Regions from separate parts of the Gordonia jacobaea genome, predicted to be linked through region 2. Evidence: riboswitches for the same ligand, from Rfam matches in the RefSeq annotation. Region 2 holds a riboswitch; the other holds the start of a gene.
What was found. A riboswitch is a leader RNA that binds a small molecule or an ion and turns the genes downstream of it on or off. The one in region 2 is predicted to bind cobalamin.
Positions count from the first base shown of each region.

Region 1 (7,698 bases), 200 kb from region 2:
TAGTCGACCGATTCGGAGGCGGTGAAGACGTGATCGCGCAGCGAATCGTCGAAGATCGTCTCGCGGGTCTGTCCGGTCTGCTCCGCGATGATGGTGAGTACGGTGTCGCGGACGTGGCGTAGGTCGTCGGCCTGCAGTTCGATGTCGGGTGCGTAGCCGCCGATGCCCGCAGATCCCTGGTGCAGCAGGACTTTGGCATGCGGCGTGATGAACCGCTTGCCCCGGGTGCCGTTGCACAGCAGGAATTGTCCTGCACTGTAGGCCATTCCGAGGTTGACGGTGATCACGTCGTTGGGAATCAGGCGCATGATGTCGGTGATCGCGAGCATCGCGGGCACCGAACCACCCGGCGAGTTGATCCAGAGCGCGATGTCGGCGACAGGATCGTCGTCGGAGAGCATGACGAGTTGCGAGCACAGTTGCGTGCCGATCTCGTCGTCGAGTGGGGAGTCGAGTGTCAGGATGCGTTGTCCGAAGAGGCTTTCCGCGGTGCGCTTGCGTAGTGGCAGTGGTCGTTGTTCATCGGTCATGCACCGATCGTCGGTGGTGGACCGACATCGGTCACGTCGGTTCCGCTCAGAGCGGCACGATTCCGCACAGAGCAGAGCAGTCGGGTCAGACCACGTCGATGTCCGGCGGCCTGACGGAATCGTGATCTGCGCTCGGCGGTGCAGCGAAACGTTCGGCGCGGCAATCGAATCGCTCACCCGATAGTCCGCTTCCCAGCGGTCGGACGACAATCTGTTGAGGACGTAGCCCCGCTGAGCGTTGCCGAAGCGGATGTGGGGTGAGGCGGCCTTGAGTTGTTTGTCGCTGGCATCGCTGTCCTCGCCGTCTGCACCGGACGCGATGGAGGTGCCCGCGAGTTCGACGCCGACGGTCGCCGAGGGTCGTGAATACGTGGAGCGCAACTCGGAGACCACATTGCGGTGGATATCGCCGACGATCGAGACCAGGTTGCGCACACCGCGATCACGAGCGCCGTCGAGAACCCTTGCGCGCGAGGCCTCGTAACCGCTCCACCCGTCCATGCTGACCGCGCGCTCACCGTTCTTCCGGCGGGCGAGGTCGGCGATGGTGGTCTGATGCGCTAGGACGTTCCAGCGGGCACGGCTCGCGGCCAGCCCGTCGAGCAGCCACTTCTCCTGTGTGGCACCGGTGATGGTGCGTCGAGGGTCGGCGGTCGCGGCATTCTGCGCGGTGTCGTTGTCGCCGTTGGCTTGATCGCTGCGGAAGGTCCTGGTGTCGAGAACGTTGAACTCGACGAGGTCGCCATAACTGAACCGGCGGTAGGCACGCAGATCGTAGAGATCGGCCGTCGGTGTGGGGCGGGGCCGCTGCGCGACACGCACCGGTGTGTTCTCCCACCACGCGCGCATCGCCTGTGCTCGCCGGGCCAGGAATTCGGGGATGGGTTGATCGTCCTCGGGAACCCTTGCGGCCCAGTTGTTGTCGACCTCGTGGTCGTCGAAGATCGTGATGAACGGGCTTACTCGGTGCGCGGCCTGCAGGTTGGGGTCGAGTTTGTAGAGCGCATACCGATCGCGGTAGTCGTCGAGCGTCGCGCATTCCCGGTGTGCCGACGCGGGTGTTGCCGCGGTCTTGCGTCGGCCGCCGTCGACGGGGATGGGCTTTTCGTAGATGTAGTCGCCGAGATGGAAGACGACATCCGGTGCGTGTGCCGCCATGTCGGCGTAGGCGGGATAGTTGCCGTCGGCCCACGATTGGCACGAGGCGAATGCAAAGGTCAACGCGCTCAGGCGACTTCCGTACGACGGAGCGGTACGAGTGCGCCCGATCGCCGAGACGGAACCGCCCGCGCGGAATCGGTAGAAGTAGTCCGCGGCGGGTCGTAGACCGCGCACGTCGGCGTGCACGCTGTGCCCGTTCTCCGGCGTCGCCAGTTCGACGCCGCGCGCGACGACGTTCCTCATGCCGGGGTCGCCGGCGATCTCCCATTCGACCGGTACCGGCAGCATGCCCATTCCTCCGCGACGGGCGAGAGGATCGACGGCTAGACGTGTCCACAGGACTATGCCGTCGGGTAGGGGGTCACCCGACGCGACGCCGAGCGTGAACAGGTCGCTGCCACGACGCGGCGGGGGAGCCGACGCCGCGTCGGTCGTGAAGAGTGCGGGGACGGTTGCGATACCGGCCGCGACGCCCGCCCAGGTGAGAAAGCGTCGGCGGGTGGTGCCGGCGTGCAGGGTCTTGTCCCGATCGATCCGGAGGTCGGCCAGTGACGGTCGAGGTGAGATGTTCGGCATGCCGCCACCCGACCAAGAGAGGATGGACGTCGTCCTACCCGCCGTCGGCCTCGCGGTGATGGGATGGTGAAGTTCGTGAAACCGCATGCGCCATATGTCCGATTTGAGACCGTTGCTAGACTTCAGCGGCGTCGGTTCTCCAGCCGAGATTGTCGGTGGGAGCCAAGAGGGAATCTGGTGGGAATCCAGAGCTGCCCCGCAGCGGTAACGGAAACGAAGGCGTTCAACAGCACTGGGCCGGCGGCCCGGGAAGCGATCGTCGATAGGTGGCACATCACGTGCCGTGTCCGAAGTCCGAAGACCTGCCGACGTGACCGCCTGGCTCAGGCGGTCCCATCGACTTCGCGGGACATGGTCGGTGTTGAACGCGCAGCGGTCGTCGTCGACCGCGCGTGGCGACATCTGCTGTACCCGCTCCGGGCTGATCAGGAGGGCGGGCCATGTCGACGCGCAGTGCGAACCCGCGGGCAACCTGGACGCGACCCGTGTCCGTGGCCATCGGCTGCGGTGTGGCGCTCGTCGTGGCAGCAGCGTGCGGCGTCGCGTACGGAACCGTGGGGATCGGCTGGTCTGTGTCGCTGCGGATGGTGTGGGCGGCAATCACCGGGGGATCGGTCTCGTTGGTCGACGCCGCGTCGTACTGGATCGTCGTCGACTCGCGTGTGCCACGGGTATTGACGGGGGCGCTCGTGGGGGCAGGCTTGGCGGTCGTCGGTGTGATCGTGCAGGCGATGGTGCGCAATCCGCTGGCCGATCCCTACGTGCTGGGGATCTCGTCGGGTGCGTCGGTCGGAGCCACCGCGGTAGTGCTGTTCGGAGTCTTCTCGGGACTCGGTCTCTATGCGTTGCCGACCGCGGCATTCCTCGGCGCACTGCTGGCGACGTTGCTCGTCTTCGGAATCGCCCAGCGTGGGGGAGGTCTCACACCGCTGCGGCTCGTGTTGACGGGAACCGCTCTCGGATATGGATTCTCGGCGCTGACCACCGTGCTCATCTTCTTGCGTCCGGTGGGTGATGCCGCGCGGAGTGTCATGTTCTGGCTGCTCGGGAGTCTTGCTGCGGCAACATGGCATTCGGTCGTGTTGGTCTCGGTGGTGGTGGTCATCGGGATAGGCGTTGTCGCGGCGAGAGCACGACAACTCAATGCGCTGGCGATGGGCGACGAGGTCGCCGCGTCGCTCGGCATACGGGCGTCGCGGTTTCGGCTCGAGCTCTTCGTCATCGCCGCGCTGATGACCGGGTTCATCGTCTCTGTCTGCGGCGCAATCGGATTCGTCGGTCTCATCGTGCCGCACGTGACCCGCATGGTGGTCGGTGCGGATCACCGTAAGATCATTCTCGTCGCGCCGGTGCTCGGGGCGCTGTTCCTTGTCGTCGCCGATCTGATGGCGCGCATTGTCGTTCCGCCGCAGGAGATTCCGCTCGGTGCGATCACGGCGGCCGTGGGTGTGCCGGTGTTCCTCGGGCTGATGCAGCGTCGACGTACCCGGATCGACTCATGAGTGCTGTCGAGTACGACGGAGTCGCGGTCGAGATCGATGGCACCAGCATCATCCGCGACGCATCGTTCATGGTCGACTCCGGAGAGTTCCTGGGGGTGATCGGCCCGAACGGCAGCGGGAAGTCGACCCTGCTTCGATGCGTGTACCGCGCGCTGGCTCCGTCGAGCGGCAGTGTGCGAGTCGACGGCCACGACGTGCGTGCGGTGAGTATGCGGGAGAATGCCCGACGAGTCGCCGCTCTCACCCAATCAGCCTCGCTCGACTTCGATTTCACCGCGGCAGAGGTTGTCGCGACGGGACGGCTACCGCACCGCGAACTGGGTGCGGCGGCCCGTGCCCGCGCCCGCGAGGTGTGCGCGGCGGCCATGGCGACAGCAGGCGTCGGGATGTTCGCCGACCGTGTGTTCACCACGCTCTCCGGCGGAGAGGCGCAACGCGTACTCATTGCGCGCGCATTCGCGCAGGAGCCCGACGTGCTGATCCTCGACGAGCCGACCAATCACCTCGACATCCGCCATCAGTTCGACATCCTCGGTGCGGCGCGCGGACGCGGGGTCACCGTCGTCGCGGCGCTACACGACCTCAACATGGCCGCACAGTACTGCACCACCCTCGCCGTTGTGCTCGACGGGACGATCGCGTGCATCGGGCCACCCGACGAACTACTCACCGCGGCGAACATCGCCGAGTGGTACGGCGTTGGTGCGTACGTCGTCACCCATCCCCGCACAGGCGTTCCGCAGATCATCTTCGACGACCAAGTCCCACAAGCCATCTCCGAGGAAGAGCACTCATGACAGCACCGATGACCAGGACAGCACTTCGCAGACCGCGCGCATTCGTCGTGTCTGCGCTTGCCGCGATGACAGTGGTCTCCGGTTGCGGCGCCGACGTCGAGTCGTCGACTCCCAAGTCAGCAGGGGAACAGGTCACGGTCACCAATTGTGGTGCGCCGCTGTCGGTGAGCGGTGTGCCCGATCGTGCGGTGACCAACGACACCGGGATCACCGAGCTGATGTTCGCGCTCGGGTTGGGCGACCGGATGGCCGGCTACACCACGTACGAGGGCAAAGAGCGCGACATCGAATCATCGCCGTGGCGAGCGGATTTCGAGAAGACACCATCATTGGGCACGGCGTTCTCGCGGGAGATCATCGCCGCCGCGCGGCCCGACTTCGTCTTCGCCGGCTGGAACTACGGGTTCAAGGAATCGACCGGCGTCACCCCCGACTGGGTGCGTTCGACCGGTGCCGTGCCGTACCAGCTCACCGAAGCCTGTCGCCAGGCCGGGACCACCAAGCGCGGTGTCGTGCGACCCCTCGACGCGTTGTACGCGGATCTGTCGAATCTCGGGCAGATCTTCGGCGTGAGTGGTCGGGCCGAGACGCTGACCGCCGAGTATCGCGCGCAGGTCGAGGCAGCGCGTGCCGGGGCGCCTGCCGCCTCCGCGGCGGCCCGAGTCTTCCTCTTCGACAGCGCCGATCCGACGCCGTTCACCTCGGGTCGGAACGCCGCACCGGATCAGATCATCGCCGAAGCCGGCGGACGCAACATCTTCGGCGATATCGATGACTCCTGGACGTCGGCATCGTGGGAGGCCGCGGCACAGCGTGATCCGCAGGTCATCGTCATCGTCGATTACGGTGCAGGGCCGCAGAACACAGTCGAGGCCAAGATCCGGCAACTCGAGTCGCAGCCGCTGATGGCGCAGACGACCGCAGTGCGAGAGCGCCGCTACATCTCGTTTCCCTATGCGGCGCTCGTCGAGGGTCCGCGCAACCCGCAGACCATCACGGCGCTTGCCGAGTACCTGCGATCGCAGGGGCTCTGAGTAGGCCATCCGCAGTAGGTGGCTCGGAGGTGGGGTGCGCTCAGGCTGCGACGACCAGCCAGACCGCAATGTAGTGCAGTAGCGCGGCGATGGCTGTGCAGACGTGGAACACCTCGTGATGGCCGAACGTCGTCGGCCAGGGATTGGGCCAGCGCAGTGCGTAGAGCACTCCGCCGACGCTGTAGAAGACGCCGCCCACTGCGAGCAGGATCAGTACGAGCCAACCCACGTGTGCGACCAGCGTCGGGGCGACGGCGATGATGACCCACCCGAGCAGTATGTAGAGCGTGACCCCGAGCCAGCGGGGCGCGCCGGGCCACGCGATCTTGAGTGCGACTCCGGCGACCGCGCCGACCCAGACGATGCCGAGCACCCACCACCGCATCGGACTCGGCAGGCCCATCACGCAGAACGGGGTGTACGTACCCGCGATGAACACGAAAATCATCGAGTGATCGGCACGTTTCATGTGTATCTGTGCGCGCAGCGATTTCCACGCGATCCGGTGATACGACGCCGAGGTGGCGAACAGACCCACGACGGTTGCCGCGTAGACGGCACAGGCGACCGCCGCTCCCGGTCCACGCAGCCAGCCTGCGCCGATGACCAGAGCGATGCCCGCGACCACTGCGACGTAGGCCGACCACTGATGAATGACGCCGCGGAGGCGAGGACGGTCGGCGACGGCGGTCACCAGGGCTGAGTTCACGTAAGCTACGGTACCGTAACTTCGTGTGAGAATGCTGTCAGCCGAGGGCGGCGATGACCGCCGCGAGCTGGTCGACGTCGATAGGTGTCGGCTGATAGATGCACACCTCGTCGACGCGGACGTCGAGATCGCGCAACTCGTCGAACGCGCCGACACGGCCGCGGATCTGCTGGGCGACGTCTGCGGGACTACCGACAGCGGCAATCGTGTGCAGTAGCTCGTCGTCGACGAGGTCGGCCATCTCAGCCCACCGCCCCTGCTTCGACAACGCATTGAGTTCGGGCTGCAGATGCTCTGCGCCGTGCGCGGCGAGGACGGGCCGATAGGCGGGCGTCGAGCCGTAGAAGGCGAGGAGTCGTCGAGCGGCGGTGTGGTCGGTGCCCACCGACACGATCACCTCGGGGATCACGGTGAAGCCGCGGCCGTGATCGCGTGCGGCGAGACCGCGTCGAATGTTCGGGACGGTTGTCGACGCCAGAAAGTCGGCGGTGGAAAACGGCATCACCAACAATCCGTCGGCGTGCTTTGCCGCGGCGCGGGTCATCAACGGCCCGAGTGCGCCGACGAACACCGGCGGCCGGCCGAATGGGTTGGGGCCGGGGTTGAAGGTGGGCGTCATCAAGGTGTGACGGTGATAGGCCCCTTCGTAGCGCAGCGGGGCCCCGGTCTCCCACGCATCGAAGATGGCGTTGATGGCGCCGACCTTGTCGGCCATGCGGCCAACCGGGTCGTCGAAGTCAGCGCCGAACCGTTTCTCGATCTGCGGGCGTATCTGCGTTCCCAGGCCGAGTCGAAATCTGCCGCCGGAGAGCAACTGAAGATCGTTGGCCGCGTGTGCGAGGTGAATCGGGTTGCGCGGGAAGGCGATTGCGACGTTGGTCAGCAGGGTCAGGTCCGGCACCGACGCCGCCACGACGAGCGGCGTGAACACATCGTGCGGACCCTCGAAGGTGAACACCCCCGATACACCCGCGCGGGCGAGGTCGGTGGCACGCTGTGCCGCGCCCGTCGGCTCGAACAGGGCGGTTGTCACCGCTATCGGGGTCATGTCGCGTCGGCGTCGTTGTAGCGGCGCAACAGCGTCGCGAACAGTTCGAGATCGTCCTGCGTCCACGCGTCGAGCCTGCGCGCGATGGCGTCGCCACTGCGTCGTCGAATCTCGCCCAGGGTGTCGAGAGCCTCCTGGGTCACCTCCAACGACTGCGACCTCGACGACGTCGCGTCCTGCGTGCGGCGCAGCAGACCGCGGCGACGGAGTTCGCCGAGCTGGCGGCTGGCCGTCGACTTGTCGATGTTGGCCGCCCGAGCCAGCGACGCCGCGTTGATGCCCGGGTTGTCCGAGATCAAGGCGAGGAGGGAGAACTCGACAAAGGTCAGGCCGCCCTCGGC
Region 1 covers NZ_CBDRLS010000001.1:250,381-258,078, reverse strand. The annotation lists gene ACRVY7_RS01145 (ClpP family protease) at 1-530, opposite strand, end outside; partial or broken gene ACRVY7_RS01140 (alkaline phosphatase D family protein) at 771-2,267, opposite strand; cobalamin riboswitch at 2,383-2,591, shown strand; gene ACRVY7_RS01135 (FecCD family ABC transporter permease) at 2,708-3,769, shown strand; gene ACRVY7_RS01130 (ABC transporter ATP-binding protein) at 3,766-4,566, shown strand; gene ACRVY7_RS01125 (ABC transporter substrate-binding protein) at 4,563-5,600, shown strand; gene trhA (PAQR family membrane homeostasis protein TrhA) at 5,641-6,309, opposite strand; gene ACRVY7_RS01115 (TIGR03617 family F420-dependent LLM class oxidoreductase) at 6,347-7,357, opposite strand; gene ACRVY7_RS01110 (MarR family winged helix-turn-helix transcriptional regulator) at 7,354-7,698, opposite strand, start outside.
Region 1: another riboswitch for cobalamin. It lies ahead of ACRVY7_RS01135 (FecCD family ABC transporter permease); the one in region 2 lies ahead of metE (5-methyltetrahydropteroyltriglutamate--homocysteine S-methyltransferase).

Region 2 (7,698 bases):
GTCGGAATGTCGATCACACTGCGAGATGTCGACGGCGAGCGCCTCGCGTCGGGAACCACCGACAGCGACGGCCGCATCTCACAGGTCAACGTCGACCCGCTCGCCCCGGGCACCTACCACCTCGTGTTCGCGACGGCGGATTGGTTCGGCGCCAATGGAATTGTCGGCTTCTACCCGCAGATCGACATCTGCTTCACCGTCGACGACCCGAACCGGCACTATCACGTACCGGTGCTGCTCAGCCCGTACTCGTATTCGACGTACCGCGGGAGCTGACGGTCACGCGTCCTGGGTGACCGGAGTGTAGGGCGAGATGTCGTATGCGGTCTGAACCAGCTCGGCACGCTTGCCGTCGTTGAGCGTCCGGTCCCACTGCGCCGAGACCTGCGACTTGATGTCGTCAACGGTGTGGGCGGGCAGCACGTGTCGGTAGTCGGTGTCGGCACCGGTGAGCACGTCGAGGGTGACCTCGATGACTTCCTCGGGATCGAACTGCTCATGGGGGAACGAGAGCTTCTCGTAATCGAAGAGCCGGGTTGACGGATCGTCTTCCCACGACTTCCACGCCTCGAACATCGTGTCGTTGAAGCCGGTCAGGAATGGGCCGGGGTTGATCGTCGCCACCGTGATCCCGTACTCGCTGAGCTCTTGATCGAGCGCGTCGGCAAACGCTTCGACCGCGTGCTTCGACCCGGCGTACGCACCGGTGAACGGGTCGACGGTGAGGCCGGCCACCGACGACATGAACACGATCTTGCCGCCGCCCTTGGCGACCATGGCCTTCGCGATCGGCTGGGTCAGCAGAATCGGCCCGAAGACGTTGACCTCGAACTGCCTCCGGATATTCGCGGCGGGAATATCCACCGACGACCCACCCTCGGAGATTCCCGCGTTGTTCAGCAGTACGTCGACGTCCCACTGGGCCGCTTTGTCGCGATCTCCTTCGTCGGTGACGTCGAGCTTCTCCACGCGGAGGTCGACGCCGCGTTCCTTCGCCTCGGCGCGCAGGACATTGACCTGCGCGATGATCTCGACGCCTGCGATGACGTCGTGGCCCTGCTCCGCGAGGCGCAGTGCGACCTCCTTGCCGAAGCCGCTGCCTGCACCGGTGATGAGATACGTGGTGTTCGTTTGTTCAGTCACCTATCTGGTTCGGAACCGTTGGGTTCGCGGATTCATGGCGATGGTCGTCTACTAGGTCACAACGGTGAGGCTGACGACGAAAAGGCTGCGCTATGCTGCAACGGCAGCTGGTTCGCCCGCCGGGAATTGTGATGGAGCCCCTCCGTCCCGCGCGCGGCGTCGAATCCGGCCACCGTAATCGGCGGTCGGGTGAGAGGGAATCCGGTGAGAATCCGGAACTGTCCCGCAGCGGTATGTCGGAACGACCGCCGTCACCAAGCACTGGGCACGAGCCCGGGAAGCGACGGCCACTAGGAATCTCACCTCGTGTGAGCCCGCCGACGAGTCCGAAGACCTGCCTCCTGCACCGGTCGCGCCGCGACCGGTGGCTCGCCGCCTCGTGGACCGGGCGCAGGTCGATCAGCGTGTCGTGGTGTCTTCTGCACACCACCCGGGGCTTGTCGACTCTCCCTGCATGGCGGTGAACCGTCCACGTCGAATGCAGGAGTTCACGAACTCATGTCCATCAATTCAGCAGACACCACCGTCTCCACGACGGCGTCCGATCAGGTTGGCAGGCCGTTCACCGCCACCGTGCCCGGCACTCCGCGGATCGGCCCGCGCCGCGAACTCAAGCGGGCCATCGAAGGCTACTGGGCGGGCCGCGTCAGCGCCGCCGAGCTCGAGCAGATCGCAGCCGGACTGCGCCGCGACACCCTAGAACGGTTGGCCGCAGCCGGTTTCGACTCGATCCCGGTCAACACCTTCTCGTACTACGACCAGGTACTCGACACCGCGGTCCTCCTCGGTGCACTCCCCCGCCGGTTCGACGGCATCGCCGATCCACTCGACCGATACTTCGCCGCGGCACGTGGCACCGCGGACATCGCTCCCCTGGAGATGACCAAGTGGTTCGACACCAACTACCACTATCTGGTCCCCGAAATCGGCGGCGACACCACGTTCGGACTGCACCCCGACAAGGTTCTCGGCGAGATCGCCGAAGCCCGGGCGCGCGGCGTCGACGCCCGACCCGTCATCATCGGGCCGATCACCTTCCTGGCACTCGCCAAGGCCGTCGACGGCGCGCCCGCGCCACTGACGAGGATTGACAACCTGCTCGGGGTGTACGAGCAGCTATTCGCACAGCTCGCGCAGGCCGGAGTCTCGTGGGTCCAGATCGACGAGCCGGTTCTCGTCACCGACTATGCCGAAGACCTTCCCGCACTGGCCAATTCGGTGTACGCGAGGCTCGGTGCCGTCACCGAGCGTCCTGCGCTCTTCGTCAACACCTACTTCGGTGACCCCGGTGCGTCTCTCGCCGCCCTGGCGCGAACACCGGTCGAAGCCATCGGCGTCGACCTCGTCGAGGGCTCGGTCGACTCGGTCGTCGTGGTCCCAGAACTCGCCGACAAGCTGCTGGTCGCAGGCGTCGTCGACGGTCGCAACATCTGGCGCACCGACCTCGACAAGGCGCTCGCCACCCTCGGCACCTTGTTGGGATCGGCACGCGCGCTTGCTGTTTCGACGTCATGCTCGACGCTGCATGTGCCCTACACGCTCGACGCCGAGGACGAACTCGACGACAACCTGCGAGGCTGGCTGGCATTCGCCGCGCAGAAGTATGACGAGGTCGGGGTGCTCGCCCGCGCACTGCGCAACGGTCGGGAGTCGGAGCGGGAGGCCTTCGAGGCGTCCGCCGCGGCGCTGGCCACCCGCACAAGCGATCCGCGGGTGCATGTCCCGGCGGTGCGTGCTCGCCTGGCGGCCGTCACCGACACCGACATCACGCGGATGCCTGCTGCAGAGCGCATCGCGGCACAGAATTCACAGCTCGGACTTCCTCCGCTGCCGACCACCACGATCGGCTCCTACCCGCAGACCTCGGCGATCCGACTTGCTCGTGCCGCGCTGCGTTCGGGCGAGATAGACGAGTCAGAGTACGAGCGACGGATGCGCGCCGAGATCGCCGATGTGGTTGCGCTGCAGGAGAAACTCGGACTCGACGTACTGGTGCACGGCGAGCCCGAGCGCAACGACATGGTCCAGTACTTCGCCGAACAACTCGACGGCTTCTTCGCCACGGCCAACGGGTGGGTCCAGTCGTACGGAACCCGGTGCGTGCGGCCGCCGATCCTCTACGGCGACGTCGTCCGCGCGCAGCCGATGACCGTCGAATGGATCACCTACGCGCAGTCGCTGACCAACAAGCCGGTCAAGGGAATGCTGACCGGTCCGGTCACGATCCTCGCCTGGTCGTTCGTCCGTGACGACCAGCCGCTCTCGGAGTCGGCCGATCAGATCGCGTTGGCTATCCGCGACGAGACCGTCGACCTCGAGAAGGCCGGAATCACCATCATCCAGGTCGACGAGCCTGCACTGCGTGAGCTCCTTCCGTTGCGAGATGCGGACAAGCAGCGCTACCTCGACTGGGCGGTGCGCGCGTTCCGCTTGTCCACCTCGGGTGTCGCCGACTCGTCGCAGATCCACACCCACCTCTGCTACTCGGAGTTCGGTGAGGTCATCGGCGCGATCGCCGATCTCGACGCCGACGTCACGTCGATCGAGGCGGCCCGCTCTGCGATGGAGATCCTCGACGACCTCAACGCCGTCGGATTCTCGAACGGCGTCGGCCCCGGCGTCTACGACATCCACTCGCCACGGGTACCGGGCACGGCGGAGATCGAGCGGTCACTGCGCGCCGCGTTGAAGGCAGTTGGCCCGCAACGACTCTGGGTCAACCCCGACTGCGGGCTGAAGACCCGCACACCCGGCGAGGTGATCGCGTCGCTGACCAACCTGGTCACCGCCGCGACGACTGTGCGGGCTGACGTCGAGGACTGATACGAACCGGGAATCGACGGGATGAGTCCATCTCGTCGATTCCCTGTCGATCGTCTCGTATCGTTTCAGTCATGATCATCGACGCGCTGGTCGCAGAGATCATCGACCTCGCGAACACCCGCTCCCGCGTGGTCGTCGGATTCACCGGCCCCCCAGGAGCGGGTAAGACGACGGTCGCGCGTCGGGCGACACTCGAACTCGCCGACCGCCTCGGCGACGCTCACATCGGGTATCTCCCCATGGATGGCTTCCATCTCGCGACGCCGATGCTGCACCTACTCCGCCGAACCGAACGGCGCGGGGCCCAGGACACCTTCGACGTCGACGGATTCGTCGCGACGCTCCGCAGGGCCGCCACGCCGGACACCGAGGTCTACGCACCCGACTTCGACCACAACCTCGGCGAACCGATCGCAGCAGCCGCCCTGATCCCCGCAACGGCGAGAATCGTTGTGGTCGAGGGCAACTACCTCGGATTCGACGGCGCGTGGGCCCCTGTCCGTCGACTTGTCGACCGCATGTGGTTCGTCGACCTACCCGACGCCATCAGACATGAACGCCTCCTGGCCCGGCACGTGGCCACCGGGCGGACCGTCGACGATGCTCTCGAGTGGATCAGGCGCGTCGACGACCCGAACGCCGCTCAGATCAGGGCGACTCGGGCACACTCCTACGCCGAGCTCGACGCCACCACGATCGACTGACCGCCGGGGCTCGAGTTGCACCGCCGCGATGGGCGCTGCCGCCGATCCGCATGACGGAAGGCCCCGCGATCCGGGCCAAGCGTCATACGGATCTCCCGCCCGGCGCAACCACCTTCACAGGAGCGTCGTTTCGACGTCAGCTGCACCTGCCGTGGCCGAGGATGGCCGACAGCTCGGCAGCCCCCTGCGCATCGAGGGGCAGTAGCGGAGGCCGAGGCACCCCCGCGTCGACGCCCAGGAACCGAAGTCCCGCCTTGACCGTGGTCGGCAATCCCCCTGCCACGATGAACCGCAGGAGCGGAGCGAGATCGTCGTAGATCTTCGCCGCCAGTTCATGATTCCCGTCAGCCACTGCTTCGTAGAGATCGAGGCACTCCTGGGCTCGCAGATGTGGGGCGGCAGTGCACCAGCCGGCGGCTCCCGATTCGAGGGCGTCGAGAACCAAGGGGTTGCTGCCGTTGTAGAAGGGCAGTTCACTCCCCGTGAGTTCCTTGATCCGAAGCATCCGGGAGAGATCTCCGGTCGATTCCTTGACCATCGTGACATTGTCGATGTCGGTGAACATCGACACGAGCAGTTCCGGGGACATATCGACGCCACTCGTCGCGGGATTGTTGTAGGCCATGATCGGAAGATCGATCGCGGCACTGATACTCGAATAGTGGCGGACTATTTCCCGATCGCTGAGCTTCCAGTACGAAATGGGCAGGACCATGACTGCGTCGGCGCCCGCCTCCTGCGCGTACTCTGCTCGTCGAATCGCGGTGGCGGTGGTCAGTTCTGAGGCCCCGACGATCACCGGAACTCGTTGTGCGACTGAACGGGTCACCGTGTCGACGACCGTGTCGTACTCCGCCTCCGAGAGATAGGCCGCCTCACCGGTGCTGCCGAGTGGCGCGATAGCGTGAACCCCCGCGGCAACGAGCGACTCCACCAGCGATGCAAGTGTCGCGGTGTCGACGTCGCCTTCGGCGGTGAACGGGGTGACGGGATAGGCGATGATCCCGTGAATTCTTGGACTGTCAGACATGTGTGATCGAGCTCCTCGGAAATTGGTGTGGTTCAGGAATCGGAAAGAACATCGCCGTGCGCTGCGAGTGTTCGGCGCGCGTAGTAGGAAAAGTTCGCTCGACTTCGCGCAGGCGTGAGCGTCCAGTCGTGGGCTTCACGAGCCAAACGTTCGGGAAGTGGCGCGATCGATCCCGCAGCCATCGCTGCGAGCTGCAGCTTTGCGCCACGCTCGATCAGCATCGCCAGCGAACACGCTTCTTCGACGCTGGCGCCCGCGATCACGTGTCCGTGATGGGCCAACAGCACCGCCTTCTTGTCCCCGAGGGCCGCGGTGATGATCTCCCCTTCCTCATTGCCGACGGGCACTCCGGGCCAGTCGGGCAAAAAGGCACAGTCGTCATAGAGCGGAGCGATGTCCATCTGCGAGACGACCAGCGGCACCTCGAGCATCGACAGCGCAGCCACGTGAAAGGGATGCGTGTGTACGACGCAGGCGACGTCAGGACGCGCACGGTAGATCCATGAGTGAAATCTGTTGGCAGGATTGGCCATTCCCGAACCGGAGAGCACCTCCAGGTCTTCATCGACGAGAAGAAGATTGTCCTCGGTGATCTCGTCGAACCCGAGACCCAACTGCTGCGTGTAGAACGTGTGCGGTTCCTCGGCCCGCGCCGTGATCTGGCCAGCAAGTCCCGAATCATGACCCGCGTCGAACAGTGCTCGACACGTGATCGCCACCCTTTGTCGTGTCGTCAGTGACGATTCGGCGAAATTGCGCGCTATCTCTCGCGATGCACGGGTCATGAGTTCTGATTTCGACTCACCGAACGTCGTGCTCATACCTGACCACCCTTGATCGACGTCGTGCTCGCCCGCGGCGCGTCCGACGTATCCGCCGCGACTTCGATGTCTGCGGTGTGCCCCATATCGACGCTTCGCTCGAGGTCGGCTTCGATCTCACTGAGCACGTGCCGATTCCGAAGGCTCACCAGACCCATCCAAGCGAGTCCGACAACGATGTACGCCGCGAACACGTAGGGAAAGTAGCGCACCGGCGCCGGTGGCACCGGGTAGAAGCTTCCGATCGTCGGCACGAGAAGGCAGACCACCGCGGCAACGCAGATCGCGATGTTCTTGGGCCGCAATTCGCCACGAGCACGAAGGTAGGCCGGCGCTGCGACCGACACCATGAAGTAGACAAGCAAGAACCCGAAGGCTGCCAACGTACCTGCGTCACCGAAGATGGTCAGCGGATCGTTGAAGATCAGCAGGACGGCGACGACAGCAAAGATGATCGCCGTATAGGCCGTCACGGCGATGTGCGGAGTTCTGTTGTGCACGTGGACTTTCCCGATGTGTCCGCTGAACATCCCGTGACGCGCCATGGGCATCAGGATGCGCGCGCCCGCATTCACGCAGGACAAGGTCAGCGAGAAGAAGCTCAGAATCGCACCCAAGCAGATGGGGGCTTTCAGGTAGCCCACACCGTATGCGTCGGCGAGACTGTCGAGCGGCGCGCTCAGATCCGCCAACGACAACCCGTGGTCACGCGCCCCCATCACCTCGACGTAGCTGACCAGGATGAAGAACGTGCCGGTGATGATCAGGCTCCAGCGCACCGCGCGGGGGATGTTGACCAGTGGATTCTTGGCCTCACCGCCGAGCGCTGTTGCGCTTTCGAACCCGACGAGACTGAAGATGCAGGTCACCACGGCGAGCATCAACCCGTGGCCACTGACTCCCTCGAGTCTGAGCTGTGGAGTGTCGACGATCGACCCGTGTCTGACCACCATCGTGACGCACAGTGCGACGATGAGGAACATCGACAATCCCTCCAACACGAGCATCAGCAACGACGACACACGAATGTCCTTGTACGCCACGAACCAACACAGGAGTGCACTCACCGCGAAACACACGATCGCGGGCACACTGAGGTCGACGCCGATCGCGTCGAGGAACTGATTGACAAATATCGAGAATCCAGTGAGCCCGGCGATCGCAATGAATCCGTAGG
Region 2 covers NZ_CBDRLS010000001.1:48,996-56,693, forward strand. The annotation lists gene uraH (hydroxyisourate hydrolase) at 1-276, shown strand, start outside; gene ACRVY7_RS00255 (SDR family oxidoreductase) at 280-1,143, opposite strand; cobalamin riboswitch at 1,309-1,499, shown strand; gene metE (5-methyltetrahydropteroyltriglutamate--homocysteine S-methyltransferase) at 1,642-3,966, shown strand; gene ACRVY7_RS00265 (nucleoside/nucleotide kinase family protein) at 4,038-4,670, shown strand; gene ACRVY7_RS00270 (dihydrodipicolinate synthase family protein) at 4,807-5,700, opposite strand; gene ACRVY7_RS00275 (aldolase) at 5,733-6,521, opposite strand; gene ACRVY7_RS00280 (APC family permease) at 6,518-7,698, opposite strand, start outside.